2 regions of the Nocardioides ultimimeridianus genome follow, and region 2 is predicted to be linked to the other one. Evidence: predicted binding sites of a transcription regulator. Region 2 holds the regulator's gene; the other holds the start of a gene.

Region 1 (15,790 bases), on a different contig from region 2:
CCGCTCGGTGATCAGCTCGGCACGGATCGGCTCGGTGTAGATCTCCTGCAGCCGGCGGGTCGCCTCGACGCCCTCGAGCTCGGCGACCTCCGCGAGGAGGGGCGTCGGGTCGTCGTACCGCGTCCAGAGGCCCTCGAGGTTCAAGACGCCCAGGCCGCCGTGCCGGCCGAACGCGACGGCGGTCTCCGGCGACATCACCGAGTCCATCGGCGCCGCCAGGATCGGCAGCTCGAAGCGGTAGGCGTCGATCTGCCAGTCCGTCGAGACCTCCTCCGGGTCGCGCGTGCGCCGTGACGGCACGATCGCGATGTCGTCGAAGGAGTAGGCGCGGCGGGCCCGCTTGGCACGGCCGATCTCGATCTCACTCACCCCGGGATCCTATCGACACACACTCCCGACCTCGGAACGAGAACAGCTTTCACTTCTCGGCACCGGCGAGTGGCCTGATCCGGCTCGAGGACGGGCGTCCTCGATGGCCGGCTCAGGACCGTTCCGTACGCGCCGATGGACAGGTGTGAGGATCCCCGCGCGCCTGCCTCGATGGATCACGTGGTTCGCCCTGTGCGTCGCCGTCGGGTTCCTCGGTTGGATCGTGTACCTCTCGACGTCCATCACCTCGCAGGTGACGACGCGCCACTACGACGTCGCGTGGCTGGGGTTCGACCTGCTCGAGTGGTCGATGGTCGCGCTCGCGGCGTTCGCCTCCTGGCGGCACCACCGATCGACGACGATCTTCACCGGCATCTGTGCGGTGATGTTCGCCGTCGATGCCTGGTTCGACGTGTGGACCAGCCCCCGCGGAGCCGTCCTCGGCGCAGCGCTCCTCGCGATCTGCCTGGAGGCACCCCTGGTCGCCATCTTCACGGTCGCGACCATCCACGGCGAGCGCGCGAAGAGCAGGGCGGCCTTCGCCTAACGGGGGTCGCGCAGCCGATCGAGGACCCGGCGATCACGCTTGGTGGGCCGGCCGGCGCCGCGCTCGCGCTGGAACACCGGCGCGGGTCGCGCCTCCTTGGGCGGCAGCGCGGGCGTGCGGTCCTCGTAGGCGAGCACCGCCAGCGGCGCGCCGACCCGCTTAGCGAGCAGTTCCTTGACCACGACGATGTGCTCGCGGTCGGTGAACACCCGCACCTCGTCGCCGACCCTCACCGGCTGCGACGGCTTCGCGCGAGCGCCGTTGATGCGCACGTGGCCGGCCTTGACGCCAGCGGTCGCCTGCGAGCGGCTCTTGTAGAGCCGCACCGCCCAGCACCAGGCATCCACACGCACCGACATATCGCCCCTCCTGCAGCAGGGACGATACGCCGGTGGCGGTACGCCGGAGCTCAGTGACTGACGTCGTGCCGCTCAGGATCGCGCGCAGTGTCGCCGCGGGTCGTGTCGGCCGTGTCGCTCGTGTCCAACCGCTCGCCGTTCTTGCCGGTCTTGACGTCGGGGTCGATCCGGTCGGCCTCCTGCATCCGGTCGGCGTACGCCGCGCGCTGGCTGTCGAGCTTCTCGCGCTGCGAGCGCGCCATCGCCTCGCGCCGGTCCGCCTCGGCGCGGGCCTCCTGCGACTCGGCCTCCAGCCGTCGGGCCTCCGCCTCGCGGCGGGCCAGCATCGGCTCGTCGCCCCGCGCCTCGGCGCGGAGGGACTCCGCGCGCTGCCGGTCGCGGTCGTGCTTCTTCCTCCGCCCGGCCGTCAGCAGCGCACCGAGGACCAGCAGCGCCACGATCACGTAGACCGCGATCCAGCCGGGGTCGTTCCACTCTCCGAACCACTCGTTGAGACTCATCGTCGGCTCCTCTCGCCGACGGGGCGGTACCCGACCCGCCACCGGCCATGCGACCGGAGCAGGAGGGGCCGCGGTCAGCGACCGGAGTAGTTCAGCGACCGGAGTAGTTCGGGGCCTCCACGGTCATCTCGACGCCGTGCGGGTGGCTCTCCTTGAGCGAGGCGGAGGTGATCCGGACGAACCGGCCCTTCTCCTTCAGCTCGGGGATGTTGCGCGCACCGATGTAGAACATCGACTGGTTGAGGCCGCCGAGGAGCTGGTGGGCGACGGTGGCCAGCGGGCCCTTGTAGGCCACGCGGCCCTCGATGCCCTCCGGCACGATCTTGTCGTCGCTGGTGACCTCGGCCTGGAAGTAGCGGTCCTTGGAGTAGGACTTCTTCCCGCGGCTCGACATGGCGCCCAGCGAGCCCATGCCGCGGTAGGCCTTGTACTGCTTGCCGTTGTGGAACACGATCTCGCCCGGCGACTCCTCGGTGCCGGCGAGCATCGAGCCGACCATGACCGCGTCGGCGCCCGCGACGAGGGCCTTCGCGATCTCACCGGAGTGCTTCATGCCACCGTCGGCGATGACGGGTACGCCGGCGGGGCCGGCGGCGAGGGAGGCCTCGTAGACAGCGGTGATCTGCGGGACGCCGACGCCGGTGACGACGCGGGTCGTGCAGATGGAGCCGGGGCCCACGCCGACCTTGATCGCGTCGGATCCTGCGTCGATGAAGGCCTGCGCGCCCTCGCGGGTGGCGACGTTGCCGCCGATCACCTGGACGTGCTTGGTCGCGGGGTCGCTCTTGAGCTTCGCCACCATGTCGAGCAGCATCCGGACGTTGCCGTGCGCGGTGTCCGCGACGAGCACGTCGACACCGGCCTCGATGAGCATCGTGGCGCGGTCCCAGGCGTCGCCGAAGTAGCCGATCGCGGCGCCCACCATGAGCCGGCCGTCAGCGTCCTGGGACGCGTTGGGGAACTGCTCGCCCTTGACGAAGTCCTTGACCGTGATGAGACCGGCGAGCCGGCCGGCGTCGTCGACCAGCGGCAGGCGCTCGCGCTTGTGCTGACGCAGCAGCAGCGTGGCGTCCTCGCGGGAGATCCCGGCGTGGCCGGTGATCAGCGGCATCGGCGTCATCACCTCGTCGACCTTGGTGGTGCTCCACTCCGCGACGGGGGTGAACCGCAGGTCGCGGTTGGTGATGATGCCGATCAGCCGGTTGTCGGTGTCGACGACGGGCAGGCCGGACACCCGGTACTCACCGCAGATGCGGTCCAGATCCTCCAGCGTCGCATCGGGCCCGATGGTGACCGGGTTGGAGATGATGCCGGTCTGGGTGCGCTTGACGAGGTCGACCTGATAGGCCTGCTCGTCGGCGGAGAGGTTGCGGTGCAGGATGCCGATGCCGCCCTGGCGGGCCATCGCGATGGCCATCCGCGACTCGGTCACGGTGTCCATCGCGGCACTGATGAGCGGCGCCTTGATCGAGATCTCGCGGGTCAGCCGCGCGGTGGTGTCGATCTCGTCCGGCGCGAAGTCGGAATGACCCGGCAGCAGCAGCACATCGTCGTAGGTGAGACCGAGCGGGGCGAACTTCGCGGGAACCTCATCCATGCAGAGATCCTACGGCGCGCACACCCGGCTGAACGAACCGACCGGGGTGTGATCTAGGCGGGGAAACGCCCCCTGACCGCGACCCGGGCAGCCCGCCTGCCGTTTCGGCCACCGGCCACCCGGGCAGCACGACGGGTGACGATCCCTTCAACCCGCGGAGCGCCCTCATGAAGCTCAGGAACTCGATCGCAGGCGTCGTCGTGGCAGCAGCCGCCCTGGCCCCCACGGTCACTGCGGCGCCCGCCATGGCGCAGACCCGCACCTTCATCGACACCGTCGACCAGCCCGGCGGCCACGACCAGATCGGCAGGGTCAAGGTCACCTACGGTCCACGCGCCCTGACGATCCGGATCGTCTCCGGCTCCGAGGGCTACTTCAGCGACCACTTCCACGTCTACCTCGACACCGCCGGTCACGGCTACCCGGACTGGTTCGTCGGGATCTACGGCGAGGTCGAGCAGTGGGGGATGGCGCACGCGAACAAGTGGGCCAGCGACGAGTCGGGCGGTCCGCTCGGCCGCCCCGGGTGCAGCGGCGCCGCCCACTACGGGTCCTCGATGCCGGCGACCGTCTGGATCTCGATCCCGAACCGTTGCATCGCCCGGCCGCCGCGGGTCCGGGTCAACGTGGAGTCGGTGTTCGAGACCGGCACCGTCTTCGACCGGCTGCCGACCCGCTACCACTGGACGCCCTGGGTGCGGCGCGGCTGATCAGCCCGCCGGCGCGGACGCTCGCAGCTCGGCCAGCGAGATCCGCACGGTGAGGGTGCCCTCGGCGACCCGGATCCGGCCGCGCAGGCCGGCGGCCAGCACCATCGGCAGGACCGCGCGGGAGTCGCCCGGCGCGAGCAGCACGATCTCGGCCGCGTCGCGGGACCTGGCCGCGCGGGCGATCTCGGTGAGCAGGCGGGTGCCGATGCCGCGCCGCTGCCACGCCGGGTCCACCCAGATGTCGACCGGCCAGGGCCCGGCATCGGGCACCTCGTACGTCGCCCGACCGGCGACCAGCCCGCCGGCCAGCGCCGAGATCGTTGCGCCGTCGGCGACGTACTCGAGCGCGGAGCCGAAGGTGCGCGAGGGGACGGGGACCCGTGCCTCCAGCGCCCGGCCCACCAGGTCGGCGAGCGCCGCCGCGCGCTCGCGCTCGACCGCCGTGAAGGGGACCGCACGCCGGATCTGCAGGGTGGCGCTGTCGCCGACCACCATCTCCAGGACGTCCGCGGCCGGGTCGTCCACCGCGACCCGGGCGTCGAAGAGCTCCGCCGCGATCTCGGGGAACGCGGTGGGCTGGCTGAGGATCTGCTCGGCCGCCCGCACGTAGCGGGTCGGCTGGTCGTCGGCCGCCGCAGCCGAGCAGGGCGCGGCCGAGACCAGCTCGCCACCGGCCTCGGCGACCATCGCCGTGATCGCGGGCAGGCCCGCCTCGTCGCGCAGGTCGATCACCAGCTCGTCGGTCACCGATCCGCGGTCCCGGAAGACGTGCAGCGCCACGATGTTGCCCTCCGCCCGTCCGCAGGCGGACGCCAGCAGGGCGAGGACGCCCGGGCGGTCGGGCAGCTTGGCACGGACTCTCCACAACATGCACCGATGGTGCGCCGGGCACATGTCGCGGAGGTTGCGTCGCCGTCGCTCCCGTGTTGCGGCCGACCTTGACGGGACGGGCAGGCTGGAGACATGGCCGCAGACCTCCCTCCCCACGTCCTCGTCCTGTTCGGCGCGACCGGCGACCTCGCCGCCCGCAAGCTGTTCCCCGGGCTGTACCGCCTCGCGCTGGCCAAGCGGCTGCCCGAGCACGTCGCCGTCATCGGCAGCGGGCGCCGGTCCCCCGGCTCCGACGACGACTTCCGCGCGCACGTCCGCGAGTCGCTCGAGGAGTTCGTCGGCGACCTCGACGACGTCGTCGCCGACCGCCTGCTCGAGCGGATCTCGTTCGTCGCCTCCTCCGACGACGACGGCTCCGCGCTCGCCGACGCCGTGCACCGGGCCGAGGACCGGCTCGCCATCGACGCGGGGCTGACGCTGGGCGACGTACGCCGCCTGCTGTACCTGTCCGTGCCCCCGTCGGCCGTGCCCGCGATGGTCGGCATGCTGGCCCAGGAGGGGCTGGCGGAGCGGGCGCGCCTGGTCTGCGAGAAGCCGTTCGGCACCGACCTGGCGACGGCGCGCGAGCTGGACGCCACGCTCGGCGCGGTGTTCGAGGAGGAGCAGGTCTTCCGGATCGACCACTTCATCGGCAAGGAGGCCGTGCAGAACCTGCTCGCGCTGCGCTTCGCCAACGGCCTGTTCGAGCCCGCGTGGAACCGGCACAGCATCGAGTCGGTGCAGATCGACGTGCCGGAGAAGCTGACCATCGAGGGGCGCGGCGCGTTCTACGAGGGCACCGGCTGCCTGCGCGACATGGTCACCACGCACCTGTGCCAGCTGCTGGGCTTCGTCGCGATCGAGGACCCGCACGCGTTCCGGGAGGGCGCGATCCGCGCGGCGAAGGCGGCGGCCTTCGCCGCCGTACGGCCGCTGGACCCGCAGCGCGTCGTCTTCGGCCAGTACGACGGCTACCGCGACGAGCCCGACGTCGCGCCGGACTCCGAGGTCGAGACCTTCGTCGCGATCGAGGCGTGGATCGACAACGACCGGTGGCGCGGCGTGCCGTTCTACCTGCGCACCGGCAAGGCGCTCGCCGCCGGCCAGCGGACCATCACCATCCGGTTCAGCGACCCGCGGCACCAATGGCTCAAGCCGGCGCACGCGACCCGCTCGGAGCCCAACGAGCTGGTCATCGAGCTCAGCGACGAGCCGCGGATCGCGATCGACGTACGGGCGAAGCGGCCGGGGCCGGACATGGCCCTGGTCGAGGCGGTGTTCCGGCTGGACCTGCTGTGCGACGCACCCGACGCGGGCCCGTTGGAGGCCTACGAGCGGCTGCTGCTCGACGTGATGCGCGGCGACCGGACGCTGTTCATCGGCGCGCGCGAGGTCGAGCGGCTCTGGGAGATCTGCCAGCCGGTGCTCGACCACCGGCCGCGGGTGCAGCCCTACGCCAAGGGCTCCTGGGGGCCGGAGGACGCACTCGCGCTGCCCACCGGCGGATGGCGGCTCGGCCGGAGCTGAGCGAGCGGGCCGTCGTTTCGGCGTCGGGGGCCTCTACCCGATCATCGTCGCGAACATCCCGCGCTGGTGCATCGATCGCCCGCCCCGCGTTCGCGTGAACGTCAAGGGCGACACCTACCACGAGATCACGGACACGGTGACGACCGACGACTACCTCCCGTCGCCGTACCACTGGACCCCGTGGGTCCACTACAACTGAGCCACTGACCGGACCGCGAGAAACGCAGAGCGCCCCGCCTGCCGGGGCAGACGGGGCGCTCGGAGCGATCGGTCAGTGACCGTGCCCGTGGCCGTGACCGGCGGCCGCGGCCTCGGTCTCCTCCTCGGGCTTCTCCACGATCAGGGTCTCGGTCGTGAGCAGCATCGCGGCGATGGAGGTCGCGTTGACGAGCGCCGAGCGGGTGACCTTGACCGGGTCGAGGACGCCCTGGGCGACCAGGTCGCCGTACTCGCCCGTCGCGGCGTTGTAGCCGACGCCCGGGCCGGCCTCGCGCACCTTGGAGGTGATGACGTAGCCGTTCTCGCCACCGTTCTCGGCGATCCAGCGCAGCGGCTCGTCGGCGGCCTTGCGCACGATGCGTACGCCGGCGGCCTCGTCGCCCTCGAGCCCGAGGTCACCCTCGAGCACCGAGACGGCGTGGATGAGCGCGGAGCCACCGCCGGGGACGATGCCCTCCTCGATCGCGGCACGCGTCGCGGAGACGGCGTCCTCGATGCGGTGCTTCTTCTCCTTGAGCTCGACCTCGGTGGCGGCGCCGACCTTGATCACGCAGACGCCGCCGGCCAGCTTGGCCAGGCGCTCCTGCAGCTTCTCGGTGTCCCAGTCGGAGTCGGAGGCCTCGATCTCCTTCTTGATCTGGTTGACCCGGCCCTCGACCTGCGCGCTGTCGCCCGCTCCGTCGACGATCGTGGTGCTGTCCTTGGTGACCACCACGCGGCGGGCGCGGCCCAGGGACTCCAGCTCGACCTGGTCCAGCTTGAGGCCGACCTCGGGGCTGATGACCTGGCCACCGGTCAGGATCGCGATGTCCTGCAGGATCGCCTTGCGGCGGTCGCCGAACGCGGGCTGCTTGGCGGCGACCGCGTTGAAGGTGCCGCGGATCTTGTTCACGACCAGGGTCGAGAGCGCCTCGCCCTCGACGTCCTCGGCCAGGATGAACAGGGGCTTGCCGGTCGCCATGACCTTCTCCAGCACCGGGAGCAGGTCCTGGATCGAGGAGATCTTGCCCTGGTTGAGCAGGATGTAGGGGTCGTCGAGGACGGCCTCCATGCGCTCCGGGTCGGTCACGAAGTACGCCGAGATGTAGCCCTTGTCGAACTGCATGCCCTCGGTGAACTCCAGCTCGGTGCCCATGGTGTTGGACTCCTCGACGGTGATGACACCGTCCTTGCCGACCTTGTCGAAGGCGTCGGCCAGCAGCGCGCCGATGTGGGCGTCGCGGCTGGAGATCGTGGCGACGGAGGCCATGTCCTCCTTGGAGTCGACCTCGCGAGCCGACTTCAGCAGCGCCTCGGAGACGGCCTGGGCGGCCTTGTCCATGCCGCGCTTGATGCCCATCGGGTTCGAGCCGGCCGCGACGGCGCGCAGGCCCTCGTGGACCATCGCCTGGGCCAGGACCGTCGCGGTCGTCGTACCGTCACCGGCGACGTCGTTGGTCTTGGTCGCGACCTCCTTGGTGAGCTGCGCCCCGAGGTTCTCGAACGGGTCGTCCAGCTCGATGTCACGCGCGACGGTCACGCCGTCGTTGGTGATCGTGGGGGCGCCCCACTTCTTGTCGAGGACGACGTAGCGGCCCTTGGGGCCGAGCGTCACCTTGACGGCGTTCGCGAGCGCGTCGACACCGCGCTCGAGCGAGCGACGAGCCTTCTCGTCGAACTCGAGGATCTTAGCCATGCTTTCTCCTTAACGAGAACGAGTCGTGAGTGTCAGCGTGACCCGGGGGTCACGCTGACACTCACGACTCGATGGAAATCAGGAAACGACCGCGAGGATGTCGCGCGCGCTCAGGATCAGGAACTCCTCGCCCGAGTACTTGACCTCGGTGCCGCCGTACTTGCTGTAGATGACCTTGTCACCCACCGCGACGTCGAGCGGGACCCGGTTGCCGTTGTCGTCGATGCGGCCCGGGCCGACGGCCAGGACCTCGCCCTCCTGGGGCTTCTCCTTGGCGGTGTCCGGGATGACGAGGCCGGAAGCGGTGGTCTGCTCGGCCTCGACCTGCTTGACGACGATGCGGTCCTCGAGAGGCTTGATGTTGATCGACACGGTGTCGACCTCCCCTTCACATGGTTGATGTGGCAATTCACGTCTTCGCCTGCGCACGCAGAGGGCGTCGTCGCGGGTGCCGCACTCCGGCCGCAGGCATTGGCAGACTCCGGTGGAGAGTGCCAACTCAGACGTTAGCACTCACCTGGGACGAGTGCCAGAGCGGGCCGACTCCGGTCCGGGCTCCGATCCTGAGAGGATCGGGCCGTGGACCTCACTACCTTCGCCTGGCTGCTGACCGACGACGGCCAGGCCGCGCTCGCGTCCGCCACGGACGCGGTGGGCGAGGGTGGGTCCGAGCTGCAGGTCCAGTCCCTGCTGCGGCGTACGACGACGGCGGAGCAGGCCGCCACGGTGCTCACCCAGGTGGAGCTGCGCGCCCACGCCGCCGCGAAGCTGGGCGACCTCGCGGGACGGATGTACTTCACCCGCGACGCGCTCGAGCAGGCGACGCGGCTCCGCGTCTCGGAGCACCGGGCGGCCCGGATGCGCGCCTTCGGCGCCGAGACCCTGATCGACCTGGGCTGCGGCATCGGCGGCGACCTGGTCGCGGCGGCCCGCGCCGGCATCGTCTGCGCGGGCGTGGACCTGGACCCGCTGCGGGTGGCGATGGCCGAGGCCAACCTGGCCGCGCTCGGGCTGCCCGGCGCGGTGGCGGTCGCCGACGCCACGACCGTCGACCACACGCCCTTCGGCCTCGCGTTCGCCGACCCCGCGCGGCGTACCGGCGCGGGCCGCAGCTTCCACGTCGACGACTGGACGCCGCCGTGGGCCTGGGTCCAGCAGCTCCTTGCGCGCGACGCCTGCGTCAAGGTCGCGCCCGGCATCCCGCACGACCTGATCCCCGACGGCGTCGAGGCGGAGTGGGTCAGCGACGGCGGCGAGGTCAAGGAGGCGGCCCTGTGGTCGGGGCGTACGGCGACGGCCGCCCGCCGCGCCACCGTCATCCTCGACGGCGGCCTTGCCACGCTGGACGACGAGGACGACCCCGGCCCCGACGCGGTCGGGGTGCGGGCGATCGGCGGCTTCCTCTACGAGCCCGACGGCGCCGTCATCCGGGCCGGCCTGGTCACCGCGGTCGCCGCCGGCGTGGGCGGGGCCCTGGTCGACCCGAAGATCGCCTACGTGACCTCGGACCAGCCCTTCACGACGCCGTTCGCCCGCGGCTACCGGGTCATCACCGAGCTGCCCTACCGCGAGAAGCCGCTGCGGGCGGCCCTGCGCGAGCGCGGCATCGGCCGGATCACGATCAAGAAGCGCGGCGTCGACGTCTCCCCCGAGCAGCTGCGCAAGCGGCTCGCGCTGGCCGGCGACGACGAGGCGACGATCGTGCTGACGCGGGTGGCCGGCGAGGGCACCTGCCTTCTGGTCGAGCCGATCCGCCCGGCGTGACGGCGGCGTACCCGCCCTCCGCCCGTCCCGCTCCGCTCGTGGCCCAGGTCACCGCGGGCCCATGACGAAAAGCATGCGACTGACAAGCATCGAGGTCGTAGATTCCGCTGCATGTTCGCTGCCCTAGGACGCTTCGTCTCCCGTCGCCCCTGGTACGTCGTCGGTGCCTGGATCCTGTTGGCCGGTCTGGTGATCGCCTTCGCTCCCGGCCTGAAGTCAACGACCGACCAGTCCTCGTTCCTGCCCGCCAAGTACGAGTCGATCAAGGCCGCGAACACCATGGCGGCCGAGTTCCCGCAGTTCAGCACCCAGACCGGAGCGACGCTCGCGTTCTCGCGCAGCGACGGCGCCGCGCTGACGCCGCAGGACCTGACCAAGGCCAGCTCGATCGTGCGCGACCTCAACGCCGAGCTGCCGGGCACCTTCCAGAAGCTGGCCCCGGCCGCCGCGGTCGCGCAGCCGTCCCCGGACAAGGTCGCCGCCAAGGCGGCGTTCGGCATCACCAAGGACCGGACGGCGTACGACAAGACGGCGATGGACGACGCCCAGACCCTGCGCGACGACGCCGCGAAGCTCACCCAGGGCACCGATCTCACCCTGTACGTCGGCGGCCCGGCCGCCCAGCAGCTCGACTCGCAGAACTCCAGCGCCAAGACGCTGGCCATCGTCGGCATCGCGACCGTGGTCCTCATCGTGCTGCTGCTCGCGATCATCTTCCGCAGCGTGATCATCTGCCTGCTGCCGATCCTCGTCGTCGGCCTGGTGTCCCAGGTCGCGACCGGCCTCATCGGCTGGGCCAACGAGGCGTTCAACCTGCAGGCGGACTCCTCGCTGGAGGTCATCCTGATCGTGGTCCTCTACGGGATCGGGACCGACTACATCCTGTTCCTGATCTTCCGGCACCGTGAGCGGCTCCGGCTCGGCGAGGACGTCAAGACCTCGATCGTGACGGCCATGGAGCGCGCCGGCGAGGCCATCGCCTCGGCCGGCGGCGCGGTGATCGTGGCGTTCAGTGCGCTGATCCTGTCCTCGCTCGGGATCTTCAAGGCCATCGGCCCGGCGCTCGCGATCGCCGTCGCGGTGACCCTGGTCGCCGCGCTCACGCTGGTCCCGGCGATCGTCACCCTGCTCGGCCGGGCGCTGTTCTGGCCCTCGAAGAAGTGGCGCGTCGAGTCCGAGGGCGCGCGGTTCGCGAAGGTGGGCGACGCCCTGGGCCGGCGCCCCGCGCTGTTCGCTGCCGGCTCCGGCCTGATCCTGGTCGTTCTCGCGGTGTTCTCGCTCGGCTTCCACCCCTCCTTCGACTTCACCTCCAGCCAGCCCAAGGACCTCGAGTCGTCCAAGGCCGACGCGGTGATCCAGTCCCACTTCTCGGCGGGTGCGACCGACCCGGCGCTGGTGGTGCTGAAGTCGTCGGGCAACAAGCTCACCGACGCCCAGGTCGGAGCGTTCGCGGGCGACCTCGGCCGGACCGAGGGCGTCAGCGCCGCCGCCCCGATCGGCCCGATCTCCTCCGACGGCACGACCGTCGTGATCGCCACCGTGCTCAAGGACGCCCCCGGCTCGGACGCGGCAGCCGCCGCGGTCAAGGGACCCATCCGCTCCGAGGCGCACGCGGCCGCGCAGCAGATCGGTGCGACGGCGTACGTCGGCGGGACGACCTCGGTCTTCGTGGACATCGACGCGGCGATGGTGCGCGACTACAAGGTCGTGTTCCCGGTCGCCGCGGCGATCATCCTGCTGATCCTGGCGCTGCTGCTGCGCTCGCTGGTCGCGCCGTGGTACCTCATGGTCTCGGTCGGCCTGGGCTTCCTCGCCTCGCTCGGCGCGACGGTCCTGGTGATCCAGCACATCAAGGGCGACGACGGCCTGATCTTCATGCTGCCGATCTACATCTACCTGTTCGTGGTCGCCCTCGGCACCGACTACAACATCTTGATGATCGCCCGGTTGCGCGAGGAGGCGCAGGAGGGGCGCGAGCCCCGCGAGGCGGCCGCCGAGGCGGTCAAGCACGCCGGCCCGACGATCGCGGCCGCCGGCGTCATCCTGGCCGGCACCTTCGCCTCGCTGATGCTCGGCGGCAACTCGCTGATCGTGTCGATGGGCTTCGCGCTCTCGTTCGGCATCTTCACCGCGGCGTTCATCATGGCGATGTTCTTCACCCCCGCCCTCACCGCGCTCGTCGGGCACGCCGCCTGGTGGCCCGGGCACGGGGACGAGAAGAAGGCCTGACCCGCCCGGCTCCGTCGTACCTGATCGTCAGGTACGACGGAGCCTGCGGTAGAGGCCGTCGTCGCGGAGGGCCACGTCGAGCAGCTCGTCGTGGCGGCCGTAGACCGGCGTCGGCCCGATCGCGGAGACCGACGGGAAGCCGGTCCGCACCGGCTCGAAGCCGGCCGCGACCGAGCAGTCGGTGAACCGGAAGTTGGCGTGCCGGATCGCGAGGATCCCACCCGGCCGGACCGCCCGGCACAGACCCTCGACGGTCCGCTCGAAGTCGTCGAAGCGCAGCATCGGCGCGCAGGTCGGCGGGGCGTCGTTGAGCCCGCCGTGGCGCAGCACCGCGAAGGCCAGGACGGCGTCGTACGCCGCCGGCTCCTCCCCCAGCGCGTCACCCGCCCGGACCAGCCGGATCCACGCGCCCGCAGCCGCCTCGTCGATGCGCCGGCGGGCCGTGCGCAGCGCCAACGGGTTCACGTCGATCCCGGTGATCCGGGCCTGCGGGAACTGCTCGTGCAGCGTCAGCAGCTCCTCGCCGGACGCGCAGCCGAAGGACAGCAGCCGCAGCCGGTCCGGGGGTACGTCGGCGAGGGCGTCGCGCATGCACGCCAGCTCCTCCGGGTACCGATCCCTCGCTGTGGTGGTGAACGGCTGGAACAGGTTGCGGGGGCGCAGGGCGAGCGCCACCGCGGCCTCCCGTTGCTCGCCGCCGTCGACCCACATCCTCAGCAGCATCCAGACCCGGTGGCCCGGCAGCCGCCTCAGGAGTGCCCTCATCCGTCCGAGTCTGGCAGCGGACTTCTACAACGACGCAGAAGTCCGGGAAATCGCGTGATGTTCGCGGGTTCCGCTGCGTCTGGACTGGTGACCGTCTCGGACAAGGAGCACTCGATGAGCACCACGACCTCGAAGCATCGCGCCACGGAGCCGCTGCGCGATGAGCGACCCTCGGTGTCCGCACACCACCGCGCGGGCCGCAGCAGCGATCTCCCCATCGCCGCCGCCCTCGGCATCATCCTGTTGATCGTGGCCGCCTACCTGGCGGTGCGGCGATGAGCCTGTGGCTGTCCTCGATCGGCGCCGTGGTCTCCAGCCTGGTGCTGCAGCCGCTGCGGCGGAGGCGGCGCCCCGCGGAGCAGGGCTAGCGGGGATCAGCCGGCCAGCACGTCGGTGACCGGCAGGCTGGAGTCGGCCGGGAGGTCCAGCGGGCTCGGCGTACGCCCGCGGGCCACCATCGCGGACCCCAGCGCGGCCACCATGGCGCCGTTGTCGGTGCACAGCCCGGGCCGCGGCACCCGGATGCGTACGCCGACTTTCGCGGCCCGCTCCTCGGCCAGCGCTCGCAGCCGCGAGTTGGCCGCCACGCCGCCGCCGATCATCAGGTCCTCGATGCCCTCGCTCGCGGCGGCGTCGAGGGCCTTGCGCACCAGTACGTCGCACACGGCCTCCTGGAAGGACGCCGCGACGTCGGCCACCGGGACCGGCTCGCCGGAGCGCTCGCGGGCCTCGACCCAGCGCGCGACCGCGGTCTTGAGCCCGGAGAACGAGAAGTCGAAGCGGTGCCGCTCCAGGTCCTTGCGCGTCGACAGCCCGCGGGGGAAGTCGATGGTGATCCGGCCCTCGCGCGCCGCGCGGTCGATGTGCGGCCCGCCGGGGAACGGCAGCCCGAGCAGTCGCGCCACCTTGTCGAAGGCCTCCCCCGCCGCGTCGTCGATGGTCGCGCCGAGCGGGTCGACACCGCTGCCGCCCGGGCCGCCTCCGGTGATGTCGGTGACCCGCAGCAGGCTGGAGTGACCGCCGGAGACCAGCAGCGCGAGGCTGGGCTCGGGCAGCGCCCCGTGCTCGAGCTGGTCGACCGCGACGTGGGCGGCGAGGTGGTTGACGCCGTACAGCGGCTTGCCGAGGCCCAGCGCGAGCGCCTTGGCGCTCGCGACGCCGACCAGCAGGGCACCGGCGAGGCCGGGGCCGTGGGTGACCGCGATCGCATCGACGTCGCCCAGCGCGATGCCGGCAGTCGCGCAGGCCCGCTGGATGGTCGGGACCATCGCCTCCAGGTGCGCCCGGCTGGCGACCTCGGGCACCACGCCGCCGAAGCGGGCGTGCTCCTCGACGCTGCTCGCGACGGCGTCGGCCAGCAGGGTGTGACCGCGGACGATGCCGACGCCGGTCTCGTCGCAGGAGGTCTCGATGCCGAGGACCAGGGGCTCGTCGGTCATGGGGTGACCTCCAGGGATCGGGAGAGTACGACGGCGGTCGACCCGTCACGGTAGTAGCGCTCGCGCCGACCCAGCTCGGTGAAGCCGGCGGCGGCGTACAGGGCCAGCGCGGGGGCGTTGGTCTCGCGCACCTCGAGGATCAGCCGCTCCGCGCCGCGCCGGGCGGCGTCGGCCAGGCAGCCGTCGAGCAGCCGCCGGCCCAGCCCGCGGCCGCGGTGCGCGGTGTCGACGGCGATGCGCTGCAGCTCGGCGTCCTCGGCCGCGACGCTGACCACGGCGTGGCCGACCACCTCACCGTCCTGCTCCAGCACCAGGTAGGCGATCGTCGGCAGCAGCCCGGCCACGCCCTCGCCGACCAGGCCCTCGCCCCAGGGGTCCTCGGGGAAGCCGGCAGCCTCGGAGGCGACGATCGCGGCGAGGTCGTCGGGAACGGCCGTGCGGACGGTGGCGGTCATGCAGGCTTCGGCGCGCGCGGGATCTCGGCGTCCGGTCGGCGCAGGTAGAGCGGATCGGGGGGCAGCACCTCGGCGAGCCCGTCGGCGACGGCACGCGCGACCCAGGCGCCCGACGGCCGGGCCGGGCCGACCGGGTGCGGGAAGGCCTCGGGGTAGAGCAGCGCGCCCTCCCCCACGACCGGGCCGTGGGTGGCGACGGCGGCCGGGCGCTCCACCGCGGGTCCGGAGGTACGCCGGCCCGCCGCGTCGTACGCCGCCAGGTAGACCTCCTTGCGGCGCGCGTCGGTGGCGACCGTGAACGGGCCGGTGACCGCGCCCGTCGCCACGGCCTCGGCGGCGAGGACGTCCAGCGAGCAGACGCCGTGCACCTCCAGGCCGAGGACCAGGCCGAGCGTGCGGGCGGTGACCAGCCCGACGCGCAGGCCGGTGAACGGGCCGGGGCCGACACCGACGGCGATGCCGGTCAGGTCGGCGGGGGTGATCCCGCCCGCCGCGAGCGCGGCCTCGATCAGCGGGGCGAGGGCCTCGCCGTGGCGCATGGCCTGCTCGGAGACGAGGTCGGCGAGCACGGAGGTGCCGTCGTACAGGCCCACGGCGACCGTCGGAGAGGCGGTGTCGAGGGCGAGGAGCACGTGGCGAAGGTTAGGCCAGGAGCCGCGGGCGGCCCAACCAGGACGGGCCGATCGGCTCGAGGGTGACGACCCGGGGGTCGTCCTCCGGGTCGAGGTCGGGTGCGGCGACGGCCCGCTCGATGCGGATCTCCAG
Region 2 (15,790 bases):
CACCGAGCCGCCGACGCCGACCACGTCGTCGCCGCCCAGGTCGGAGACCTCCGTCGGGTCGGCGAAGCCGATCAGCACCGGCCCGCGGTCGCGGTCGAAGTCGCGGTCGGTGGTCGTGCCGTCGTACTGGAAGGAGATGCCGGAGATCCGCGACGCATCGGCCACTGCCCGCTGGATGAAGTCGAGGTAGTCCGCGGGCCCGTTGTCGGGGTTGATCACGTAGTGGATCGTGTCGCAGGGGTCGTAGCCGATCGGGCTGTGTGTGGTGGGCTGCACCGCCTCGAAGGCGTAGCTGCCGTCGCCGGCCGGGGTCCACAGGTTGTACAGCTGCACCGCCATCACACCGAGCACGACCGCACAGATCAGCCCCGCGACCAGCTCGCGCCAGTACCGGAACCGGAAGGGGCCGCGTGCCTGCCGGCGGACCCGGTGCTGACGGGGGTCGGCGCCCAGTCCGAACTGGGCGTCGAGCCGGTCCAGCTCGCGCATCCGACGCTCCAACTCGCGTCGCGCACGACGTTCCTCCCGAGCTCCCACGGGCAGAAGTGTGCCTCGGCGTGAGCCGTCGCGGACAAAGTTCACCCATTTGTTGCATGCAGAGGAATGCGCTCGGTGGGCAGGCGCTGATAGCGTTGGTCCTGTTGAAAGGTGCAGCGTCGTGGTGACGCGGCATCCGGTCCCCGAGAGGGGATGCATCGCGTTGGTCTTGGTTTTCGGTTCTTGCTGGACATCAGGCGCACGAATGGATGTATCAGCTCCCCCACGATCGGAACGATCCGATCGTGAAGAATCGAAACGAAGGAAATACCAAATGACCCAGGGCACCGTGAAGTGGTTCAACTCCGAGAAGGGCTTCGGCTTCATCCAGCAGGATGGTGGCGGCGCTGACGTGTTCGTCCACTTCTCCGCGATCGAGGGCTCGGGCTACAAGAGCCTCGACGAGAACCAGCGTGTCGAGTTCGACATCACCCAGGGCCCGAAGGGCCCGCAGGCGGAGAAGGTCCACGCCATCTGAGTTCCACTCAGCTTCGAGCGGGTCGCGTCCTCCGGGACGCGGCCCGTTCTGCATTTATCGGGCGAGCGTGTCGCCGCGGATCGGCGCCACACCGCCGTATCGAAATCAGGACCAGCGGGGAGTCTGCGCGAGGAGCGCGGCGACCGCGGCCAGCCCGGCCGTCGAGGTGCGCAGCACCTCGGCACCCAACCGGGTCGACACTCCCCCGGCGCCCACGAGCTGCGCCACCTCCTCGTCGGTGAGCCCGCCCTCGGGCCCGACCACCACGACGATCTCCCCACGATCCGGTACGGCGAGGGCCGCGAGCGGCTCGCTCGCGTCCTCGTGGAGCACCACGGCGAGGTCGGCGGCGGCGACCAGCTCGACGACGTCACGCAGGGTCGCGAGGCCGGCCACCTCGGGGTGCCAGGCCCGGCGTGACTGCTTGGCGGCCTCCCGGGCGGTGGCGGCCCACTTGGCCTGCGACTTCACCGCCCGCTCGCCCTTCCAGACCGCGACGCTGCGCGCGGCCGCCCAGGGCACGATCCGGGACACGCCGATCTCGGTGAGGACCTCGACGGCCAGCTCGCCGCGCTCGCCCTTGGGCAGCGCCTGGACGACGGTGATCCGCGGGGTCGGCTCGGGATGGTCCTCGACCGCCGTGACCGCCACGTCGAAGCTCCGCTTCGTGGTGGCCGCGACGGTGCCCAGCGCCACCCGGCCGAGGCCGTCGCACAGCTGCAGCTCCTCGCCCACCCGCAGGCGTCGTACGACGACGGCGTGGTGGGCCTCGTCGCCCTCGACGACCACCGTGGACCCGGGCGTGACACCGTCCAGCGACGGGACGAGGTGCTGCGGCAGGGTCATCGGTGCTGTCTCAGTGCTGATGTCAGTGGGTGCCGAACGCGTCCCGCAGCCGGCCGAACACCGTCTTGTGCGCGGGGCGTACGTCGCCGGCGGGCTGCTCCTCGCCACGGACCGCCGCCAGCTCGCGCAGCAGCTCCTCCTGGCGCGGGTCGAGGCGGGTCGGGGTCTCGACGGCGACGGTGACGATCAGGTCGCCGCGGCCGCCGCGCAGCCCGGGCACACCGCGCCCGCGCATCGTCACCTCGTGGCCGGACTGGGTGCCGGCCGGCACGGCCAGGTCGAAGGCGGTCTCCACGCCGGAGTCGGCGCTGGTCTCCAGGTCGGCCTCCAGCGTCGGGAGGCTGATGGTCGTGCCCAGCGCCGCCGCCGTCATCGGCAGGGCGACGGTGCAGCGCAGGTCGTTGCCGTGGCGGGTGAAGGTCCGGTGCGGGGCGACCAGGATCTCGACGTACAGGTCACCGGCGGGGCCACCGCCCGGCCCGACCTCGCCCTGCTCGGCGAGCTGGACGCGGGTGCCGGTGTCGACGCCGGCGGGGATCTTGACGGTCAGGGTGCGGCGCGAGCGCACGCGGCCCTCGCCGGAGCACTCGCGGCAGGGGTCGGGGATGACCGTGCCGAAGCCGCGGCAGGTCGGGCAGGCGCGCAGGGTGCGGATCTCGCCGAGGAACGAGCGCTGCACGTGTGCGACCTCGCCCTGTCCGTGGCACGTCTCGCAGGTGGTCGGCTGGGAGCCGGCCGCCGCACCCGAGCCGCTGCACGTCGAGCACCGGACGGCGGTGTCGACCTTGAGCTCCTTGTTGACGCCGAAGGCCGCCTCCGCGAGCTCGATCTCGAGCCGGATCAGGGCGTCCTGGCCGCGGCGTACGCGCGACCGCGGGCCACGCCCACCGCCCCCGCCGCCACCCGCGGAGCCGCCGAAGAACGCGTCCATGATGTCGGTGAAGGAGAAGCCCGCACCCTGGCCGAAGCCGCCACCGAACGGGTCACCGCCGCGGTCGAACGCGGCCCGCTTCTGCGGGTCGGAGAGGACCTCGTACGCCGCCGACACCTGCTTGAAGCGCTCCTGCGCCTCGGGGTCGGGGTTGACGTCGGGGTGCAGCTGGCGGGCCAGCTTGCGGTAGGCCTTCTTGATGGTGTCGCCGTCGGCGTCGCGGGCGACGCCGAGCAGCTCGTAGGGGTCCTGGGACACGGTTCTCTTTCAGTCTCTGCGCGAGTCAGTCGAGGATGCGCGACACGTAGCTGGCCACGGCGCGCACCGCCGCCATCGTTCCGGGGTAGTCCATGCGGGTCGGGCCGACGACGCCGAGCGTCGCGAGGGCCTCGCCCTGGGTGGTGAGCGGGCCGTAGCCGCTGGCCACGACGCTGGTCGCCGACAGCTGCTCGTAGGGGCCCTCGGCGCCGATCCGGACCATCACCGCGCCGTCGGTCGTCGCCTCGCCGAGCAGGGTGAGCAGCACGACGTGCTCCTCGATCGCCTCGAGCAGCGGGCGGACCGAGGTGTCGAAGCTGTCGCCGAAGCGGGCCAGGTTGGAGGTGCCGCCCACCGCGACCCGGGCGTCGGAGCGGTGGTCGCTCATCGCCTCGACCAGCGCCGCGACCACGCCTGCGGTCGCCTGATCGGTGGGTACGGCGTCGACGACCAGCCCGCTGAGGGCGGTCACCGCGTCCGCGATCTGCTCGCCGGTGGCAGCCAGGTTGACCCGGCTGCGCAGCTGGGCGAGCTCGTCGTCGGACAGCTCGCTGGTCAGCTCGACCAGGCGCTGCTCGACCCGGCCGGTGCTGAGGATCAGCACGACCAGCAGCCGGTCGGGGTTGAGGGCGACCAGCTCGATGTGGCGCACGGTGCTGCGCGAGAGCGTGGGGTACTGCACGACCGCGACCTGGTGAGTGAGCTGCGCGAGCAGCCGCACCGAGCGGTTGACCACGTCGTCGAGGTCGACCGCGCCGTCGAGGAAGGCCGAGATCGCCCGGCGCTCCGGGGCGCTCATCGGCTTGACCCTCGAGAGCCGGTCGACGAAGAGCCGGTAGCCCTTGTCGGTCGGCACCCGCCCGGCGCTGGTGTGCGGCTGGGCGAGGTAGCCCTCCTCCTCCAGCGCCGCCATGTCGTTGCGGATCGTGGCCGGGCTGACGTTGAGGCCGTGCCTCTCGACCAGCGCCTTGGACCCCACGGGCTCCTCGGTCGCCACGTAGTCCTCGACGATGGCGCGGAGCACCGCGAGTCGTCGTTCCTCCTGCATGCTCCACCTCCTGCTCGCCGGCGCCCGTGGCGTGCCCTGGCACTCGCCCGGACTGAGTGCCAAGTCTATAGCCTTTCCGCATGCCCTTCATCGAGGTGGCCGACCGGGTCTGGGTCGCCCGCTACCGGCAGCACGACGTGAACGTCTCCCTGGTCGGCGGGAGCGCAGGCCTGCTGGTCGTCGACACGCACGGCTCCGCCACCGCCGCACGCGAGGTGGTCGAGGACGTACGCCGCCTGGGAGCCGGCGACGTGACCGGGATCGTCAACACCCACTGGCACTTCGACCACACCTTCGGCAACAGCACCTTCCTGACGGCGTACGGCGCGCTTCCGGTGGTCGCGCACGAGACGGCGGCCGAGGAGCTGGGCCGGTGGGGACCCGGGGTCCCGCGCGCGGACGGGACCGAGATCGCGCTGCCCGACCGCACCTTCTCCAGCGCGCTGGCCCTCGACCTCGGCGACCGGACGGTCGAGCTGGTGCATCCCGGACGCGGCCACACCGGCGGCGACCTCGTGGTCCGTGTGCCCGACGCCGACGTGCTGCTGGCCGGCGACCTCGTCGAGGAGTCCGGCCCGCCCGCGCTGGGCGACGACTCCTACCCGCTGGACTGGCCGGTGACGATGGAGCTCGTGCTCGGCCTCACCACCCCGGCCACGACCGTGGTGCCGGGCCACGGCGCGCCGGTCGACCGGATGTTCGTGGACCGTCAGCGCGACCAGCTGGCGGCGGTCGCGGAGACGATCCGGGGCCTGGCCGGTGGCGGCGTACCGGTCGACGAGGCGCTGGCCGCCGGCGAGTGGCCGTGGGACCCGGAGCTGCTGGCCACCGCCGTCCGGCGGGGCTACGAGCAGCTCCCGCGGGGGCAGCGCCGGCTCCCCCTGGTGTGATCCCGCGATCAGCGGGTACCGCCCGGCCATGAGCGAACACGAGGCACAGGAGCAGGAAGCGGCCCCGATGGGCATCCCGGACGAGGCGCTGCCGGAGGATCTCGTCGCCGGCGAGGACAACCCGCTCGCCGAGGGCCTGCCGGCCGGCGAGACGGCCGAGGGCCTGTTGGAGCCGGACCAGGACGCCGTGCGGAAGTCCCAGGAGGCGGAGGACTCGGACGAGCCCGGCGCGATCCAGACCGGAAGCGCACCCCAGGAGCAGTGACGCGCATCGCGTCCGGCGCGCCGAGTCCCGACGTCACCCCGGACGGCCTAGCGTTTCCCGTCGTGGATCGCTATGGCACCGACGTACTCAGCGGGGACTGGAAGGTGCCCAAGCGCGGGCGCGCGGTCGAGACGCCGGCCGAGCTCGGGCTGGTGGTCGAGGAGGTCATGACCGACTGGTGCGGCGAGATCGTCGCGGTCGACCGTGACATCGACACCGTGACCCTCGAGGACCGCCGGGGCAAGCGCCGTACCTTCGAGCTGGGCCCGGGCTTCCTGCTCGAGGGCAAGCCCGTGATCCTCACCGCGCCGATCCGGGTCGCTGCGCCCGCGAAGCCGACCCGCACCGCCTCCGGCTCGATCGCCGTGCACGACGCGCGCGCCCGGGTCGCCCGGGCGAGCCGGATCTTCGTCGAGGGCCGGCACGACGCCGAGCTGGTCGAGAAGGTCTGGGGCGACGACCTGCGGATCGAGGGCGTGGTCGTGGAGTACCTCGGCGGAGTCGACGACCTCGACGCCCACCTGCGCGACTTCCAGCCGGGTCCGGACCGCAAGGTCGGCGTGCTCGTCGACCACCTCGTCGCCGGCTCCAAGGAGTCGCGGATCGCCGACGCCATCGCGCGCGGCCCCTACGGCGACAGCGTCCTCATCGTCGGCCACCCGTTCGTCGACGTCTGGCAGGCGGTCAAGCCCGACCGTCTCGGACTGCGGGCGTGGCCGATCATCCCCCGTGACATCGAGTGGAAGAAGGGCGTCTGCCGCCACCTGGGCTGGCCGTACGCCGAGCAGGCCGACATCGCCCGCGCCTGGCAGACCATCCTGGGCCGGGTCGGCTCCTTCGACGACCTCGAGCCCGCCCTCCTCGGGCGGGTCGAGGAGCTCATCGACTTCGTGACCACCTGAGCGCGAGTTCAGAATTGTGGTCGACCGAGACCCTGGCTTCGGCTGACCACACGTCTGAACTCGGCATCAGAGGAGGTCGCGGACGACGCCGTCGGCGAGGAGGCGGCCGGCGTCGGTGAGGCGGACCCTCTGGCCGGTGCCGTCGTCGGTGGGCGCGTGGATGAGGCCGCGGGCCACGAGGTCGGGCAGCGCCGCGCGTCCCGCGTCGTCGAGTACGCCGGCGGGCAGACCCTCGCGCAGCCGGACCTCGAGCAGCACCCGCTCCACCCGGCGGGTCTCGGCGTCGAGGGTCTCCGAGTCGGCCTCGGGCGATCCGCCGGCGGCCAGCCGCTCGGCGTACGCACGCGGGTGCTTGACGTTCCACCAGCGGCGGCCGGCCAGGTGCGAGTGCGCGCCCGGCCCGATCCCCCACCAGTCGCCGCTGCGCCAGTAGCCGAGGTTGTGCCGGCAGCGGGCGTCGTCGTCGCGCGCCCAGTTGGACACCTCGTACCACTCCAGCCCGGCGGCGCGCAGCGCGTGGTCCGCCTGCGCGTACTTGTCGGCGAGGTCGTCCTCGTCCGGCATCGGCAGCTCCCCGCGCCGGACGCGACGGCCGAGCGCGGTGCCGTCCTCCACGATCAGCGAGTACGCCGAGACGTGGTCGGGCTCGCACGCCAGCGCGGCCTCCAGCGAGGTCCGCCAGTCCTCCGCGGACTCCCCCGGCGTCCCGTAGATCAGGTCCAGGCTGATCTGCTCGAAGCCGGCCTCGCGGGCCCACGCGACCACCAGCGGCACCCGCGCCGGGTCGTGGGTGCGGTCGAGCACGCGCAGCACGTGCGGCACGGCCGACTGCATGCCGAAGGAGATCCGGTTGAAGCCGCCGGCACGCAGCGCGGCCAGCGACTCTCGGTTCACGGAGTCGGGGTTGGCCTCGGTGGTCACCTCGGCGTCCGGCGCGAGCCCGACCCGCTCGTCGATCGCCCCGAGGATGGACACGAGGTCGGCGGCGGGCAGCTGGGTCGGCGTACCCCCGCCGAAGAAGACCGTGTCCACCTGACGCCCGCTCAGCCGAGCGGCGGCCAGCGCGACCTCGGCGATCGCCTGCCCGGCGTACTCGGCCTGCGAGCCGCCGCCGCCGAGCTCGGTCGCGGTGTAGGTGTTGAAGTCGCAGTAGCCGCAGCGCACCGAGCAGAACGGCACGTGGACATAGAACCCGAGGCTCACCGCTCGCTGCGCAGGAGCGCGCCGCGGAGGACGTCCTCACGCGCGACACCGTCGAGGAGCAGCCCGACGGCGTCGCCCTCACCGGCGGTGTCGACGATCCGGCGGAACATCTCGATGCCGTTGACGCGGGCACCGCGCTCCTTGCCCCGCGCGTCGAGGAAGCAGACCGTCTGCCCGACGGTCAGCGTCCCCGTCGCGATGCTGCCGGTGACGACGGTGCCCCGCCCGGTGATCGAGAAGACGTCCTCGACCTCCATCGTGAAGCCCGACCCGGTCGGAGCGCTGGGGTCCGGTCGCCAGGACGGGGCGGCCGAGCCCCCGGACCCGAGTCGGTCCAGGCTGCGCTCCGCCTCGGTCTGCTCCGTGTCGGACTTCCAGAACTTCCAGCTCATGCCAGGAGCCTACGGCGCGCCTCAGCCCCCGTAGAAGCTGTCGATGAGGTCCTTGTTGTTGGCCTCGACCACGGCGCGCTTGACCTTGAGCGACGGGGTCAGCTCGCCGGACTCGATGGTCAGGTCGTGGTCGAGCAGCTCCCAGCGCTTGATGGTCTCCCAGCGGTTCAGCGAGGCGTTGAGCTGGTCGACGTGCTCGCCGATCATCTCGCGCACCTTCTCGTTGCGCGCCAGGTCGCTGTAGGACATGCCCTCGAGACCGTGCTGCGTGGCCCATTCGGCGATCTCGTCGGGGTCGAGGGTGACCAGGGCGGAGACGAAGTTGCGCTCGGCGCCGAAGACCATGAACTGGCTGACGTAGGGGCAGATGGTCTTCATCTTGGCCTCGATGGCCGGCGGGGCGACGTACTTGCCGCCGGAGGTCTTGAAGAGCTCCTTGATCCGGCCGGTGATCTTCAGGAAGCCGTCGGCGTCGATCTCGCCCTTGTCGCCGGTGCGCAGCCAGCCGTCCTCGGTCATCGCCTCGGCCGTGGCGTCCGGTCGGTGGTGGTAGCCGACCATGATGTGCGGGCCCTTGAGCTGCACCTCGCCGCCTTCGCCGATGCGGACCTCGGTGCCCGGGATCGGCAGCCCGACGGTGCCCATCTTGTAGGCGTCCGGGTGGTTCACCGTGGCGCCCGCGGCGTTCTCGGTCATGCCGTAGCCCTCGAGGATCAGGATGCCGGCGGCGTGGAACCAGGCCGCGATGTCGGCGTTGAGGGCCGCGGAGCCGGAGATGAAGAACCGGACCCGTCCGCCGAACCGCTCGCGGACCTTGCTGAAGACCAGCTTGTCGAACAGGTCGTGCTCGAGCTTGAGCAGCGGGTTGACCTTGCCCGCGCGGGCGGCCTCGTCGTACTTCAGGCCGACGGCGAAGGCGCGGTTGAACAGCTTCTCCTTCAGGCCGCCCTCGGTCTGCTGCATCGTGATGATGCGGGCGTAGGCCTTCTCGAAGATGCGCGGCGCTGCGCCCATGAAGGTCGGCTTGACGATGCCGAGGTTGTCGACGATCCGGTCGACACGGCCGTCGATCGCACAGGCGAAGCCGCACGCGAGCTGGGCCGACATCAGCACCTTGCCGAACACGTGCGACATCGGCAGCCAGCGGAACTCGAGGTCGTCGGTGCTGAGGATGTTCTGCGCCTTGATGGCCTCGCCCTCGAAGACCCACGCGCGGTGGATCGAGCGCACGCCCTTGGGCTTGCCGGTCGTGCCGGAGGTGTAGACGAGCATGCACAGCTGGTCGGCCGAGATCGACCGGGCGAGGTCGTCGATGGCGGTCGGGTGCTCGGCGAGGTACTTCTCCCCCAGCGCCTTGAGGTCGTCCATGCCGATCACCCAGTCGCCGTCGGCGCACGAGGAGTCGAAGACGATGACCTTCTCCAGGCCGGGCACCTCGGCGCGGTGCTCCTGCACCTTGGCCAGCTGGCTCGCGTCCTCGAGGAACGCGAAGCGGCACTCGGAGTCGCTGAGGATGTACGCCGTGTCGGCGCCGTTGGTCGAGGGGTACACCGTCGTCGTGGCGGCGCCCGCGCACATGTTGGCGAGGTCGGCCAGGATCCACTCGTAGTTGGTGTTCGACGCGATGCCGACGCGCTGCTCGGACTCCAGGCCCAGCGCGAGCAGGCCGGCCGCGAGCCGGCGTACCTCATCGCCCGACTGGCGCCACGTGCGCGACTCCCACCGCTCGCCGACGGGGAAGCGGAACGCCTCCTTCTCGGGGTTCATCTCGACACGGTCGAGGAACTGCGCCGCGCAGTTCTGCGGCATCCGGTCGAGGAAGCTGGTGTCGAAGCTGACGGCCACTGAGGCTCCTGAACGTTCGGAACGAGAGGGGATATATCGCCCCAAACCTAGAGCACGTCCGCCGTCTTTGTACCGGTCGGTAGGAATCAGGCGCGTTCGAGGTGGGCGGCGAGCTTGCGCGCCGGTTCCGTCGCGAGGTCCTCGATCGCCCGCAGCTCGGGCAGCCGGGAGTGGTCGAGGTTCAACGCGACGAACAGGTCGACGACGCTGACGCCGTGGCCCGGGACCGTCTCGATCGTGATCTCGTCACCGGCGGCCAGCAGGCCCGGCTCCAGCACGCGGAGGTACGGGCCGGGGCGGCGGGCCTGCATGAAGCGCTTGACCCAGTGCGTGTCGTCGTACCCGCTCGCGCCCTGCCAGCCCTTGAAGGTGTTGCACGGCGTACGGATCGAGCAGATCTCCAGCAGCGCGGTGCCGATCCGCAGCCGGGTGCCGACGATCGCGGCGTTGAGGCCGATGCCCTCGGTCGTCAGGTTCTCGCCGAACTGGCCCGGCGGGATCGGCTGCTGCAGCTCGCCCACCCAGAAGTCGAGGTCCTCGCGGGCGTAGGCGTAGACGGCCTGGTCGAGGCCACCGTGGTGGTCGACGTCGGAGACGGAGTCGCCCTCCAGCCCGAGCGGGCCGACCGCGACCGGGCCGTCGACGGGCCGCTTGTCGATGGAGCTGCGACCGACCGAGCCGGCCCAGTCGACCTCGACCGACCTCCCGACATTCACAGAGACAATCCGCGCCATGCCCCGATTCTCTCTCAGGACATGGCGCGGCCTCTTGTTGGTCTCTGGGGCTGCCTCAGGACGCCGTTCCGACGTACGTCGCCTTCGCGACCCGCCGGGTGACCAGTGAGCCGTCCTTGCCCATGATGTGGACCCGCCAGACCGGCTGGGACCGGTCGACCCCGTCCCCGTCGGGCGGGCCGTAGACCGATCCGTTGGTGCAGGAGTACCAGCCGACCCAGTTCGGGTGGGTGGGCGGCACGCCCCACGCGCCACCGATGCGGATGTCGCAGGTCGCGCCGCCGAGCAGCGTCAGCCGCTGCGGCGAGGGGTGCAGTACCGGACGCTTGGCCGCGAAGGTGCCGCTGTAGCGGATCCGCACCAGCTCGGTGTCCGACACGTAGCGCAGGCACAGCGCGGTGTGGTTCGCGGACTTCCAGCAGGACGGGAAGTAGTACGCCGTCGGGTAGCAGGTGTCGACCTTGCCGCTGACCGACGTGGTGGCCTGGGACCAGCAGCTCGTCGACCCGGCCTCGCGGTGCACGGTGTAGCCGGCGGCCGCGGTCCCCGTGCTCGTGACGGGCCGGACGACGGCGCGGGCGGTGTGGTCGAGGGTCCTGGTCGCGGCTCGGGGGTCGGTGGCGTTCGCCGTACCGCCGGAGGTGGCGGCCACGACGGCGCCGAGGGCGAGGGTGGAGAGCAGGACGCGGGTCGCGTTCCTCAGCATGGGGTTCCTCCCGGAAGGGTCTGTGCGGACACCAGGGTTGACGCGCTCCGGCCGCTCGGGGTTGCACGGCGGGCCGAGATTTCTGGAACTCCTCAGCCGTCGCTGTCCTCGCGCCAGTTGGCCGTGATGGCCGCGATCGGCGGCAGCACGGCCGCGACGACGCTCATCGCGATCGCCGCGGGCGTCGAGAACAGCCGGACGACGAACCAAGCCAGCACGATGAGTACCAGGCAGGTGCCCATGATCAGGAAGTACGCGCGCTTGCGTCCCGGAGAGGCCATCTCCTCGACGGTAGCGCCTCAGGGCAGTGTGACGTAGCCGTGGCGCATCTTCCACAGGTAGTACTTCTCGAACCCCAGCTTCATCAGGTGGGCCTGCGGCCCGGGGATGAGGACACCGTGCTTGCGCGGCGGGAACATCTTGTCGGCGAGGATGACCACGCCGTTGTTGCCGGCGTCCATCACGCACACCGCCTTCATGTCGCCGAACGCCCGCCCCTCGTGAGGTGCCTCCCCGCGGATCTGCGCCGCGATGTTCGCCGCGGCCAGGTGGGCCATCATCTCGGTCGGGAAGCCGGTCTTGGGCACGCCCACGGGCGTCGGCGTCTGCCACGGAGCATCCACCGCGGCAGCCACCCCGACGGCGTACAGGTCGTCGTACTTGTCGGTCTGGTAGGTGTCACGCACCTTGATGAAGCCCTTGTCGTCGGCGATGCCGTCGGCGTCGCGCAGGAAGTCCTGCCCGAGGAACGGGGGGACCACCATGGCGTAGGAGAACGGCAGCCGCTCGCCGTCGGCGAGGGCCAGTGCACCGGCGTCGATGTGGTCCAGACCGACACCGACGCGCGACTCGATGCCCTCGTGCTTCAAGAAGCTGCCGAGCAGTGCCTCGCCGTGCGGGAGGCCGCCGATGCCGAAGTGGCCCAGGAAGGGCTCCGCGGTGACGTAGGTCAGCTTGACCCGGTCGCGCAGGCCCGCCTTGTGCAGCTGGTGGGCGGTGTTGAACAGGAACTCGTACGCCGCCCCGAAGCAGCCGGCTCCCTGGGTGGCAGCGACCACGACGTCTCCGGGGTGCTCGAGGAAGCGCGACCAGGCCTTGCCCGCCCGCTCGGCCTGCGGCAGGGTCGTGATCGTGACCGCGTTCTCGGTGAAGCCGGGGACCACGTCCTCCTTGTTGCGATAGCCGGTCGCGATCACGGCATAGTCGTAGTGCAGCATGCGCCCGTCCTTGAGGAAGACCTCGCGAGTGACCGGGTCGAGCCGGGTCACGGCCTCATGGATGAACGAGATGCCGTGCTCGTGGAGCACCGGAGCGATCGGGAACGTGATGTCCTCCCGGTCGCGCTTGCCGAACGGGAGCCAGATCAGGCTGGGGGTGAACAGGAAGTGGTCGTCCTTGGAGATCACCGTGACGTCCACGTCCCCTTCCAGCTCGTGGTGGACGGCCAACGCGGCCGTGAGGCCGCCGAAGTTGCCGCCGAGTACGAGCACCCTCTTGCGCATGACTGATTCCCTTCGTCGAGTTCGCTGATGTCTTCGACGCTAGGAAGAGGTGGAGCCCGGGAGCAGAGGCTTTGGTCGCCGAGTACGGGTCCTTCGTCCCGCCGGCGGACGGGCGCGCTCAGTCCTGGACGGCCTTGGCGATCGCGAGCAGGGCCGTGATCCGCGCCCTGTCGGGGGCCGCGCTGTCGCGGACCTCCTCCAGTACGGCGACCACGGTCCGCACGATCACCCAGTCCCGGGCCCGGTGCTCGTCCAGGCCGGCCGTGTCGACGACGGCCAGGAAGCGGTCGCGTACGCCGGAGCGGACCCGCCCCTCGAGCTCGTCCCACCTGCTCCACAGCAGTGGGGCGGGCTCGTAGTGCGGGTCGCCGGACAGCGGCTTCGGCGCGATCGCCCGCCAGCCGTCGCCGGTCGGGGCCGCGAGGACGTGTCCGTAGTGGAGGTCGGTGTGCACGAGCACCCCGTCGGTGGCCTCGTCGGTGGCGAAGTCGCCGGCGAGGGCGCGTGCTTGCTCGACCATGCGGCGCGGCAATGGCAGGTCGGCGACGGACAGCTCGCCGGCCCAGGCGCGGCACAGGAACGACAGCGGCGCGAGCTGGGGTCCGGCCGCGACGTGCACGAGCCGGTAGAGGTCGCCGACGACCTCGCAGGCCTGGACGTCCCAGCGCTCGCCCAGATCCTCGGGCTCGAGGCGCTCCAGGAGCAGTGCGCCACGTCCCGGGTCGGCGCGGAGCATGCGGGCCGCTCCCCTGCCGCCCCAGCGCTGCAGCGCGAGGTGCTCGTCGGTGCGCGCGCGGCCGACCTTCAGGACCGCCCGCTCCCCGGTGTCGGTGCGGACCGGCAGCACCTGCGCCGTCGTACCGGCCAGCGGTGCGCCGTCCGGGATCAGCCGCCACTCCTCGAGGATCGCGGCGGCCCGGTCGGACGCGCCGGTCACTTCTTGGGCTTGTCCCCGCTGGGCTGGGTGGTGGAGAGCGCGGCGACGAACGCCTCCTGGGGGACCTCGACGCGGCCGACCATCTTCATCCGCTTCTTGCCCTCCTTCTGCTTCTCCAGCAGCTTGCGCTTGCGGGTGATGTCACCGCCGTAGCACTTGGCGAGCACGTCCTTGCGGATGGCGCGGATGGTCTCGCGGGCGATCACCCGGGCGCCGATGGCGGCCTGGATCGGCACCTCGAACTGCTGCCTCGGGATGAGCTCCTTGAGCTTCCCGGCCATCATCAGCCCGTAGGAGTACGCCGCCTCCTTGTGCACGATCGCGGAGAACGCGTCGACCGGCTCGCCCTGCAGCAGGATGTCGACCTTCACCAGGTCGGCGGCCTGGTCGCCGGAGAACTCGTAGTTCAGCGAGGCGTAGCCCTTGGTCTTGGACTTGAGCTGGTCGAAGAAGTCGAAGGCGATCTCGCCCATGGGCAGGATGTAGCGCATCTCCACGCGGTCCTCGGACAGGTAGTCCATGCCCTGCAGCGTGCCGCGCTTCTGCTGGCACAGCTCCATGATCGTGCCGATGTAGTCGCTCGGCGAGAGGACCGTGGCGTTGACGATCGGCTCGCGGACCTCCGCGATCTTGCCCTCGGGGTACTCGCTCGGGTTGGTGACGATGTGCTCGGAGCCGTCGTCCATCGTGACCGCGTAGACCACGTTGGGGGCGGTGGAGATCAGGTCGAGGTTGAACTCGCGCTCGAGGCGCTCGCGGGTGATCTCCATGTGCAGCAGCCCCAGGAAGCCGCAGCGGAAGCCGAAGCCCAGCGCGCCCGAGGTCTCCGGCTCGAAGGTCAGCGCGGCGTCGTTGAGCTGGAGCTTCTCCAGCGCGTCGCGGAGGACCGGGTAGTCGTCGCCGTCGATCGGGTAGAGGCCGGCGTACACCATCGGGTTGGGGTGCTCGTACCCGCCGAGGGGCTCGGTCGCGCTCTGGTGCAGGCCGGTGACGGTGTCGCCGACGCGCGACTGCCGCACGTCCTTCACGCCGGTGATCAGGTAGCCCGTCTCCCCCACGCCGATGTACGGCGCCTTGACCGGCTCCGGGGAGATGACGCCGAGCTCGAGCATCTCGTGGGTCGCACCGGTCGACATCATCTTGATCTTGTCGCGGTGGGTCAGCTGGCCGTCGACGACCCGGACGTAGGTGACCACGCCGCGGTAGGTGTCGTAGACCGAGTCGAAGATCAGCGCCCGGGCCGGGGCGGCGGGGTCGCCGACGGGCGGCGGGACCTGCTTGACGATCTCGTCGAGCAGGGCCTCGACGCCCAGACCCGTCTTGGCGCTCGTGAGGAGGACGTCCTCGACCTCGCAGCCCACGAGGTGGGCCAGCTCCTCGGCGTACTTCTCGACGTTGGCGCTGGGCAGGTCGATCTTGTTGAGCACCGGGATGATCTGCAGGTCGGCGCCCATGGCCAGGTAGAGGTTGGCCAGCGTCTGGGCCTCGATGCCCTGGGCGGCGTCGACGAGCAGGATCGCGGCCTCGCACGCCTGCAGGCTGCGACTCACCTCGTAGGTGAAGTCGACGTGGCCCGGGGTGTCGATCATGTTGAGCACGTAGGTGCCGGGCTCGGCGCCGCGCTCGTTGCCCTCGGCCACTCCCCACGGCATCCGGACGGCCTGGGACTTGATGGTGATGCCGCGCTCGCGCTCGATGTCCATCCGGTCCAGGTACTGCGCCTTCGCCTCGCGCTCGCCGACGACGCCGGTGAGCTGCAGCATCCGGTCGGCGAGCGTCGACTTGCCGTGGTCGATGTGCGCGATGATGCAGAAGTTGCGGATGACCGACGGATCGGTGCGGCCCGGCTGGGGGGCGGCGGAGAGAGGCACGGCGGGCATGGTGGGCCCATTGTCGCAACAACGGGGAGCGGGAGGAATTCGCCGGCGTACGCCGACACCTCCCGCATGGTTCAACTCGCGCTCGCCCGCCGTTCTCCGCGGCTCTGTTGGGTTGCCCCATGACGACCCTCGGACGCCGTACGCTCCTCGGCGCAGCAGCCCTCGGAGCCGGCACCACCCTCCTCGGCGGTACGGCGGACGCCGCCACCCGTCGTACCGCGGCCGGCCTCGTGCGCGCCGACCGGCCGCTGCTCACCCACGGTGTCCAGGCCGGTGACCCGGTCGGAGGCCAGGTGACGCTGTGGTCGCGCGCCGACCGCCCGTCGCGACTCGTCGCCGAGATCTCCCGCGACCCGGACTTCCGCCGGTCGCGGATCGTGACCGGTCCGGTCGTCACCCCGGACACCGACCTCACCGGGCGCATCCCCGTGCGCGG

The links. Region 2 encodes HrcA, which represses chaperone genes, less so after heat shock. Its sites were predicted from a motif close to TTGGCACTCGNNNNNNNCGAGTGCCAA; they were not measured.
Region 1: a site for HrcA is predicted at 8,880-8,906, ahead of groES (co-chaperone GroES). Genes of this name have one in related genera too.

Annotation. Positions count from the first base shown of each region.
Region 1 is NZ_BAAHAB010000022.1:41,037-56,826, reverse strand. It holds gene ACYU8V_RS20100 (GuaB3 family IMP dehydrogenase-related protein) at 1-369, opposite strand, end outside; gene ACYU8V_RS20095 (hypothetical protein) at 593-916, shown strand; gene ACYU8V_RS20090 (RNA-binding S4 domain-containing protein) at 913-1,275, opposite strand; gene ACYU8V_RS20085 (hypothetical protein) at 1,326-1,775, opposite strand; gene guaB (IMP dehydrogenase) at 1,867-3,372, opposite strand; gene ACYU8V_RS20075 (hypothetical protein) at 3,540-4,082, shown strand; gene ACYU8V_RS20070 (GNAT family N-acetyltransferase) at 4,083-4,952, opposite strand; gene zwf (glucose-6-phosphate dehydrogenase) at 5,046-6,479, shown strand; gene groL (chaperonin GroEL) at 6,751-8,373, opposite strand; gene groES (co-chaperone GroES) at 8,452-8,745, opposite strand; gene ACYU8V_RS20050 (THUMP-like domain-containing protein) at 8,953-10,137, shown strand; gene ACYU8V_RS20045 (MMPL family transporter) at 10,249-12,366, shown strand; gene ACYU8V_RS20040 (class I SAM-dependent methyltransferase) at 12,394-13,131, opposite strand; gene ACYU8V_RS20035 (hypothetical protein) at 13,246-13,410, shown strand; gene tsaD (tRNA (adenosine(37)-N6)-threonylcarbamoyltransferase complex transferase subunit TsaD) at 13,506-14,570, opposite strand; gene rimI (ribosomal protein S18-alanine N-acetyltransferase) at 14,567-15,025, opposite strand; gene tsaB (tRNA (adenosine(37)-N6)-threonylcarbamoyltransferase complex dimerization subunit type 1 TsaB) at 15,022-15,657, opposite strand; gene tsaE (tRNA (adenosine(37)-N6)-threonylcarbamoyltransferase complex ATPase subunit type 1 TsaE) at 15,668-15,790, opposite strand, start outside.
Region 2 is NZ_BAAHAB010000007.1:278,963-294,752, reverse strand. It holds gene ACYU8V_RS08130 (matrixin family metalloprotease) at 1-489, opposite strand, end outside; gene ACYU8V_RS08125 (cold-shock protein) at 812-1,015, shown strand; gene ACYU8V_RS08120 (16S rRNA (uracil(1498)-N(3))-methyltransferase) at 1,121-1,861, opposite strand; gene dnaJ (molecular chaperone DnaJ) at 1,884-3,050, opposite strand; gene hrcA (heat-inducible transcriptional repressor HrcA) at 3,076-4,098, opposite strand; gene ACYU8V_RS08105 (MBL fold metallo-hydrolase) at 4,179-4,988, shown strand; gene ACYU8V_RS08100 (hypothetical protein) at 5,017-5,253, shown strand; gene ACYU8V_RS08095 (DUF3097 domain-containing protein) at 5,316-6,155, shown strand; gene hemW (radical SAM family heme chaperone HemW) at 6,222-7,358, opposite strand; gene ACYU8V_RS08085 (EF-Tu/IF-2/RF-3 family GTPase) at 7,355-7,750, opposite strand; gene ACYU8V_RS08080 (AMP-dependent synthetase/ligase) at 7,772-9,595, opposite strand; gene ACYU8V_RS08075 (MOSC domain-containing protein) at 9,682-10,311, opposite strand; gene ACYU8V_RS08070 (hypothetical protein) at 10,385-11,035, opposite strand; gene ACYU8V_RS08065 (DUF3099 domain-containing protein) at 11,128-11,316, opposite strand; gene ACYU8V_RS08060 (NAD(P)/FAD-dependent oxidoreductase) at 11,335-12,537, opposite strand; gene ACYU8V_RS08055 (aminoglycoside phosphotransferase family protein) at 12,656-13,474, opposite strand; gene lepA (translation elongation factor 4) at 13,471-15,354, opposite strand; gene ACYU8V_RS08045 (alkaline phosphatase D family protein) at 15,474-15,790, shown strand, end outside.